2 regions of the Lysinibacillus sp. G01H genome follow, and region 1 is predicted to be linked to the other one. Evidence: a T-box and tRNA genes for the amino acid it is inferred to sense, from the RefSeq annotation. Region 1 holds a T-box; the other holds one or more tRNA genes.
The links. The T-box of region 1 lies ahead of PSR12_RS16485 (valine--tRNA ligase). A T-box ahead of a tRNA ligase gene usually reads a tRNA of that ligase, here a tRNA-Val.
Positions count from the first base shown of each region.

Region 2: it has a tRNA-Val gene. The T-box ahead of PSR12_RS16485 (valine--tRNA ligase) is inferred to sense a tRNA for this amino acid. The anticodon was not compared.

Region 1 covers NZ_CP118397.1:3,235,259-3,239,688, forward strand. The annotation lists gene PSR12_RS16485 (valine--tRNA ligase) at 1-1,840, opposite strand, end outside; T-box leader at 1,922-2,179, opposite strand; gene PSR12_RS16495 (valyl-tRNA synthetase) at 2,453-3,217, opposite strand; gene PSR12_RS16500 (SRPBCC family protein) at 3,298-3,744, opposite strand; gene hemL (glutamate-1-semialdehyde 2,1-aminomutase) at 4,290-4,430, opposite strand, start outside.
Region 2 covers NZ_CP118397.1:4,468,545-4,472,974, reverse strand. The annotation lists gene mbcS (acyl-CoA synthetase MbcS) at 1-1,415, opposite strand, end outside; tRNA gene PSR12_RS22725 (tRNA-Asn) at 1,684-1,760, shown strand; tRNA gene PSR12_RS22720 (tRNA-Glu) at 1,874-1,948, shown strand; tRNA gene PSR12_RS22715 (tRNA-Val) at 2,004-2,079, shown strand; tRNA gene PSR12_RS22710 (tRNA-Tyr) at 2,098-2,181, shown strand; tRNA gene PSR12_RS22705 (tRNA-Gln) at 2,196-2,270, shown strand; tRNA gene PSR12_RS22700 (tRNA-Lys) at 2,284-2,356, shown strand; gene rocF (arginase) at 2,542-3,447, shown strand; gene sigW (RNA polymerase sigma factor SigW) at 3,581-4,144, shown strand; gene PSR12_RS22685 (anti-sigma factor family protein) at 4,158-4,430, shown strand, end outside.

The DNA of each region.
Region 1 (4,430 bases):
GCGTTAAAATCCATTTATCAGCGACTGATTTTTCACCAGTTAAATCGATCTCATCATATGTCATTCCATCCATATTCATAAGCGCAAAACGTGATGCATTCCAAATCTTATTGGCAAAGTTCCATACTGCTTCTACTTTTTCAGTTGTATAGCGTAAATCTTGACCAGGTGATGAACCAGTAGCTAAGAAGTAGCGTAATGAATCTGCACCGTATTGTTCAATGACATCCATTGGATCAACACCATTGCCAAGTGATTTACTCATTTTACGCCCTTCACCGTCACGTACTAAACCATGAATTAGCACATCTTTAAATGGACGTTGATCTGTAAACTCAAGACCCTGGAAAATCATTCGAGAAACCCAGAAGAAAATAATATCATAGCCTGTTACTAATGTATTTGTTGGATAGTAACGTTTATATTCTTCATTTGCTTCATCTGGCCAACCCATAGTAGAAAACGGCCATAGTGCTGAAGAGAACCATGTATCTAGTACATCTTCATCTTGCGTCCAGTTTTCTGCATCTGCTGGGGCTTCTTTACCTACGTATATTTCACCTGTTTCATTATGGTACCAGGCTGGAATTTGATGGCCCCACCATAATTGACGAGAAATACACCAATCGCGAATATTCTCCATCCAGCGAGAATATGTGTTTTCAAAACGAGCAGGAACAAAGTTTACTTTCCCTTCTTCGTCCTTTTGTAGCTCTAGGGAAGCATCAGCAAGTGGTTGCATTTTAACGAACCATTGTGCTGAAAGATATGGCTCAACAACAGCACCAGAACGCTCAGAGTGTCCTACTGAATGCATATGCTCTTCAATGCGAATTAACACACCTGCTTCTTGTAAATCAGCAACAATTTGCTTACGGCATTCGAAGCGATCCATTCCTTTATATTTGCCCGCAAGATCATTCATAGTACCGTCTTCATTCATTACTAGAATGCGCTCCAGATTGTGACGATTACCCACTTCAAAGTCGTTCGGATCATGGGCTGGTGTCATTTTTACAACCCCAGTACCAAATTCCATATCAACGTACTCGTCAGCAACAATTGGAATTTCGCGACCTACAATCGGTAAAATAACGTTTTTACCAATTAAGTGCTGGTAACGCTCATCGTTCGGGTGAACAGCTACCCCAGAGTCACCAAGCATTGTTTCGGGACGTGTTGTAGCAACTTCTACATAGCCTGAGCCATCAGCTAATGGATATTTCATATGATAGAAGGCACCTTGCACATCCTGATAAATTACTTCAATATCAGACAATGCTGTTTTTGCTGCTGGGTCCCAGTTGATAATACGTTCACCACGATAAATTAAGCCTTTTTTATATAACTGAACAAAAACTGTTTTTACCGCGTCTGAAAGACCTTTGTCTAATGTGAAACGTTCACGTGTATAATCTAATCCAAGACCAAGCTTTGCCCATTGATCACGAATATGTCCAGCATACTCTTCTTTCCATTCCCATGTTTTTTCAAGGAATTTTTCACGTCCTAAATCATAACGTGTAATATTATCCTCACGTAGCTTGGCTTCTACTTTTGCCTGTGTTGCAATACCCGCATGGTCCATACCTGGCAACCATAGGGCATCATAGCCTTGCATGCGTTTCATACGAATGAGGATATCTTGTAATGTTGTATCCCAAGCATGACCTAGGTGTAATTTACCTGTTACGTTCGGTGGTGGAATAACGATTGAATAGGGTTTTTTCCCACTTTCAGGCTGTGCCTCGAAAAACTTCCCTTGTAACCACCATTCATAGCGACCAGCTTCAATGGACTGTGGGTCATATTTAGTTGGCATTGAAATGTTTTCTGTCATATTGACTCCTCCTATTGTTTGAAAACTGTTGGTAAAGAAATACTATTTATTTTTTTACCCAATAAAAAAACTCCTCTCGTCTAAAAGGACGAAGGAGTTTTAGTTCGCGGTACCACCTTTAATTCCAGCAGGGTTAAGATAAATGTTAAATGACATATTTTCTCAGCCTATTCTACTGGCTCTCAATTCGGTAACGGTGTTTAACCGGCTTTAACTACTATTAGTTCACTAAAGCTGCTCAAGGGCTACCTTCAATTCCGTACAAATAGAAACTTCTCAGCTACCGTTTCCTCTCTGAAAATGTAGTCAAAATTTACTCTTCCCTATCATAGCATCTGTATTTGATTTTCCTTATTGTACCGCAGGATCGTGTCATTTTTCAAGTGATTTAGTCATCTTTTAGTAAGAGAAAAGTAAAGAGAAAAGGAAGTGACAATTCAAATGCGACGACGCAAGTATAACCCTTGGCTTTTACCACCCTGGCTACGACAAGTTCGTTTTTATTGCAGAACCATTATCGTGCCGATTTGTGCTTTTCAGTTTATCCGTGTCATTATTGTGCCAACATCAGGTGATTTAGTCTTCTTATTACTCCTGCTACTTCTCTGCTATTTACTTTTGAAAGACATCATTTGAAACACGAACTTTAAGCGGTGTATATTCTTCTGTTAGATCCCAAATCATAGAAGGCACTTCATGCCAAGTACTGGATTCACGTACAACAATATGGCTTGAGGATTCTCTTAATATAGCTTTTTGGTTAACTGTTGTAGAATTCTCTTGGCGTGAAGCTGCTGCTACTGCGGCAGGTTGTTTCACTTGAATACTTTCTTCAATTACAGCCAATGTCTCCTCTTGTTCGAAAGCATGTGTTGATAGGTGCGGATTGTCTAACACATCTTTTTCAACAACAGGTTCATATTCATTGAAAGCACTTGTGACTGTCCACTCAAGCTGACACACCTGATTTGTCAGACTAGGGCGAATATCCTTGACCATTAAATCTTTGACATCGGATTCTTTTGGTAAATCCACATGTAAAGGAACGGCATACTCAAAATAACCAGTATCTCCTTGAATATCAAGAGCATCAATTGTAATTAAATCTTCATTTTCTGCAAATGCTTGCATATCTTGAAAATCAAAGCGAACGTGTGCGGTGATATGATAGATGCCCATAAGTCGCAAAGAATCCTCTAACTGCATCGCCTGCCACTGTGGCTTAATTTGAACAGCTGCTATTTCAGTTGGGCAGCCATATCCAGGAAAACAAAATGTTTCGCGCATATTCCAAGTTTTGTGTTCGATAATAATCCCTCCCTTTGCATCATATGACGATTTGAAGGATAGTATGCGAGGATGTTGCCATTTGAACATAGTCTAAAATAGATACTACTAAAAAAATGACATGCTAGAAGTAATAGTCTAGCATGCCATTCCCATGGATGTTGGTATCATTAAACATTTACTAATTTAATTTTATTAGCCACACGATCTGTTAGCATTTGTGTTGCCTTTGGTACGATCGGTTTAAAAATTGGATTTAGAACAGGGCCAGCTAACCCGCCCGCAACGACTTCTAAGAATCCTGTCATTTTAGTATTTTCAGCGTCGATACTTTCTGCGAGGAAATAGCCATTTCCTGTGAAGTTATCAGAAAGCCCCTTTAATTCAAATGTAACTTTTGATGGTGCTAACCATTCTAAGATTGTAATTTCTACTTCAACTGTTTTTTTCAAAACGCCAACATTGCCTTTAAAAGTCCAAGTGGAGTGTTTCTCATCAATCATTTCATGTGCATTATAACCAGGGACAAGCTTTGCCCATTTTTCCATATCACTAACGAAATCCCATACATGTTCAATCCCTACGGGTACTTCGACCGTGTGTGTGCCTGTTGCCATATCAATTCACTACTTTCTTTTATGAATAGCTATATTATAAACGATATCGCCCACAATTTGGCTATGCTGAAAGATGTAATTTTGACAAAAGCAGGTCCTTCATCCAGTATAGTTGAGCTTACTTACTAGTAAATATATGCTATTATTCCTTTTTGCTCATGTATTCCTCAAGCACTATAATGCTTTCTGCTTAATCCATTAAAAAATGTAATATCAACGTAGAAAAAGCAATTTTGCAAGGCGAGGGTTGTTTTTCGTTCCACCAGCGGAGCTGCTTCACTCACTGCGTTCTTGCACCTCTCCATAAAATGAATAGTGAACACATTCACTTTATGAAAACCTTTGCTATAAAGAAACATTTTTATGGGTTGGAGTGGAGGATGCTTGACTCCCATGGGATAGCTAAAGAGGTGAGGCCACAGGAGAGCAAGTAGCCTACAGAGGAAAACATTTTCACTTCCCGCAAAAATTCTAGTAATGGTTTTGTTTTTTAACAGCAGAAGAGCATGCTAGAAATAATTCTAGCATGCTCTATCAAATTAATTTTATTGCGCTAATTGTGCGAATACTTTATGGAATGCTGCCACCGTTGTCGCAATGTGCTCTTCCGTATGAGCTGTTGAGATGAATAGTCCCTCGAATTGAGAAGGAGGTAAGAAAATACCTTCCTCTGCCATTAGACGGAA
Region 2 (4,430 bases), 1.2 Mb from region 1:
AAACCTTCTCTTAAGATAACAAATGCCTTTACAATATGCCCCCTAATTTCATCTGGCGCAGCTACAACTGCACATTCTTGTACAGCTTCATGTTTGTTTAATGCATCTTCAACTTCAAATGGTCCGATCGTATAACCAGATGAAATAATAATGTCATCCCCACGACCTTCAAACCAGAAGTAACCGTCTTCATCACATTTTGCTTGATCACCTGTAATATACCAATCCCCACGAAATGCAGCTTGTGTGCGCTCTGGTTCTTTATAATATTCTTTAAATAAAGCTGGTGAAGATTTGTGAACAGCAATATCACCAACTTCGCCAACTGGTGCTTCATTCCCTTCATTGTCGATAATACGTACAATATTACCTGGAGTTGGAACACCCATAGAACCAGGACGTAATTCTGTGTTTTCGAGTGTACCAATTAATAATGTGTTTTCTGTTTGTCCATAGCCGTCACGTACTTTTAGTCCAAAATGATTCATAAATGTTTCGATAACTGGACGATTTAAAGGTTCACCTGCAGAAACGGCACTTCGTAGAGATGATAGATTGTAGTCTTGTAAATTATCGATTTTCGCCATAATCCGGTATTCTGTCGGTGTACAACATAGAACATTAACTTTTTCATCCTGCATTAATTGAAGATAGGTTTTTGCATCGAATCCACCATGATAGACAAAAGCAGTAGCGCCGAGCATGATTGTTGATAAAAAAGGACTCCATATCCACTTTTGCCAACCAGGAGCAGCTGTTGCCCACACGAGGTCCCCTTCACGTACACAAAGCCATTTTGAAGCTGCAGTTCTAATATGTGCATATCCCCAGCCATGTGAATGAACAACGCCTTTAGGTTTACCAGTTGTACCAGATGTATAAGAAAGGAATGCCATGTCATCACGTGTAGTAGCTACAGTTGTAAATGTAGCTGGCTGCTTGCTTGCTAATTCATCTAAAGAAGTCCAATCTCCTTTCGCAGCACCGATCACTAGTTTATTTTTCAATGCGTATACAGAAGAAGTTATTTGATCAACTTCACTAGTAAAAGCCTCATAAGCAATAACTGCACTAGCAGAAGAATGTTCCATCCGATATTCTAAATCGCTTGCACGTAGCATCTCTGAACATGAAATAGGTACGATACCAGCCTTTAAGCAACCTAGAAAAACGAAATAGGCTTCAGGAAGTCGAGGAATAATAACTAATACACGATCACCTTTTTGAAGCCCCTTCTCCGTAAAAGCGTTTGCGTACTGATTCATTTTTTGGTTAAGCTCGACATAAGAAACTGTACGTCTCTCTTGTTGTGTATTTAACCAACGTATTGCTTGTCGATCACTATCTTGCGAAAATTTTTCTAATTCCTCTGTGATGTTATAAAATTCAGGTGCAATTAAATCATTTGATACCATATTGAACATCCTCCCCCAGACAATTTGATAGAAAATTCATAAAACTATTTTTATTTTAACAATTACAATAATATACAGCAAGAATATTTAGTACGTTAAATAGAAATATTAGAATTAATAGAGAACTATTATGCTTTCAGACGAATATAGGAGCAGTCTTCGACAAAAAATATAAAAATTTTAACAAAATGTGTTGCATTATTTATAATGCTTGCTATAATAATAAATGTACTTAAGAGGTTGTCTAAAACAAAGTGAATAGCATTGTTCCGAAGTAGCTCAGTTGGTAGTAGCACCTGACTGTTAATCAGGTTGTCGCAGGTTCGAGTCCTGCCTTCGGAGCCATTTTTTTGTCCTTTTTTCATAGGCTATAATACATAAAATAATTTGTGAAAAAGCATTGCAATTATTAATTAAAAATGTTATTATAATTCTTGTCTTGTTTAAGACGTAATATTGGCCCCTTGGTCAAGTGGTTAAGACACCGCCCTTTCACGGCGGTAACACGGGTTCGAATCCCGTAGGGGTCACCATTTAAAACATAGGCTTTATAAAGAAAATAAACTGTGATATAACACCTGTTTATATGGAGGATTAGCTCAGCTGGGAGAGCATCTGCCTTACAAGCAGAGGGTCGGCGGTTCGAGCCCGTCATCCTCCACCATTCTTATTGTGTTATTTCGGAGGGGTAGCGAAGTGGCTAAACGCGGCGGACTGTAAATCCGCTCCTTAGGGTTCGGCGGTTCGAATCCGTCCCCCTCCACCAGTTTTATAAATGATTGGGGTATAGCCAAGCGGTAAGGCAACGGATTTTGATTCCGTCATGCCTAGGTTCGAATCCTAGTACCCCAGCCATTTTTTCTTTTATGAGCCATTAGCTCAGTTGGTAGAGCATCTGACTTTTAATCAGAGGGTCGAAGGTTCGAGTCCTTCATGGCTCACTTTTTTAGAATGAAAATTATTTAAAAGTGTTATATTAACTACAGATAACTAATCTCTTGCTGAAAACAGTAGGAGATTTTTTTATGTTATTTAAATATGAATAAATATGCAAGTTTTTGTCGAGTTGAGCCAAGTGGTATGTAGGCTTTACAATAATCTTATAACTTTTAGGGGGTATAAAAACATGAATAAACTTAATATTTCTATTATTGGAGTACCAACAGATTACGGACAAACACGCCGTGGTGTAGATATGGGACCAAGTGCTATTCGATATGCAGGTATTGTTGAACGTTTAGAGGCTATCGGACACGATGTTCAGGATCAAGGGGATATTCGTGTCAGTCAAAAGCTTGCTGACGGAGCTGTGGATGAAAAATTATTAAATTTAGAGGAAGTTGTAGATGTTAGTACTGCATTAGCAAATAGTGTGCATGAAGTAGTGGAACAAAAGAAATTCCCACTCGTATTTGGTGGAGACCATAGCATTGCTATTGGAACATTAGCTGGATTAGGTGAGCATTACAAAAATCTCGGTGTTATCTGGTATGACGCTCATGCAGATTTAAATACACCTGAAACAACACCTTCAGGCAATATACATGGGATGCCGTTAGCCGTTAGTATTGGGCTAGGACATGAACGTTTAGTGCAAATTCGCAACTATGCTCCAAAAATTAAGCCTGAAAACGTGATTATTATTGGAGCTCGTTCAGTAGACCCGGGAGAGCGTGAATTGATTCGTCAACAAGGAATTAAAGTATATACAATGCATGAAATTGACCGACTTGGCATGACACGTGTAATGGAAGATGCACTTGCTTATTTAAAGGAACGAAATGTTGATGGCTTACATTTATCACTTGATTTAGACGGATTAGATCCACTTTATACGCCAGGTGTGGGTACACCAGTTCCAGGCGGAATTACGTACCGAGAAAGCCATTTAGCAATGGAAATGTTACAAGAATCAGGCATGGTAACTTCAGCAGAGTTTGTAGAGGTAAATCCTATATTAGATGAAAAGAATACAACAGCAAATGTGGCTGTTGCATTAATGGGATCTTTATTTGGCGAAACACTAGTTTAAAGAAAATTTGACAAAAAATTGCCTGTTGCCACATTGCATAAAAATCTTTTGCTATAATTGAATTAAAACGAAACTTTTCTTATCGGTGCTTCGTATAGTATAAGACAGTTGTAAAGGTGGAGAAGTCAACACAATGGATGCGTTAGTAAATAAGAGAATAAAACAAGTGCTTAAAGGCGATCAAAACGCATTTGCCGATATTGTGAGTCTCTATCAGCACAAACTGTACCAAGTATGCTATCGAATGTTAGGCAACAAACAAGAGTCTGAAGACATTGCTCAAGAGGCTTTTGTGCGAGCTTATATGAACTTGCATACATTTGATCAGAAAAGAAAGTTTTCGACGTGGCTTTATCGCATAGCGACAAACCTCTGCATTGACCGTATTCGAAAAAAGAAACCGGATTATTATTTAGATGCAGAAGTAGCTGGTACAGAGGGGCTTGATATGTACTCGCAAATCGCAGCAGACGACCAGCTACCAGAGGAGCAGTTAGAACAAATGGAGCTGCAAGATCGCATTCAATATGAAATTGGACGATTGCCGGATAAATACCGTTCGGTTATAGTATTGAAATATATAGAAGAGTTATCGTTACAAGAGATTAGCGAGATTTTAGATATGCCGCTTGGAACGGTGAAAACGAGGATTCACCGCGGACGTGAGGCATTACGTAAGCAATTAAACAATCTGTAGGAGGGGGAGCGTCATGAATACTTGTCCAGAGCATATTATAGACTATATGCATGATTATTTAGACGGTGACATTAGTCGTGAGCATGAGCAAGAGTTGAAACAACACTTGCATACATGTAATGATTGTAAACAGTTGATGCAAGAATTGAGTGAAACAATCGCCTTTGTGAAGAGTGCTTCCCATATTACAGCGCCTCCGGGTTTTGAAGCAGCAGTTATGGCTCGTTTACCAAAACCAAAAAGTCGAGTAGGTATACAAAAATGGATTCGCCGGCATCCTTTCTTT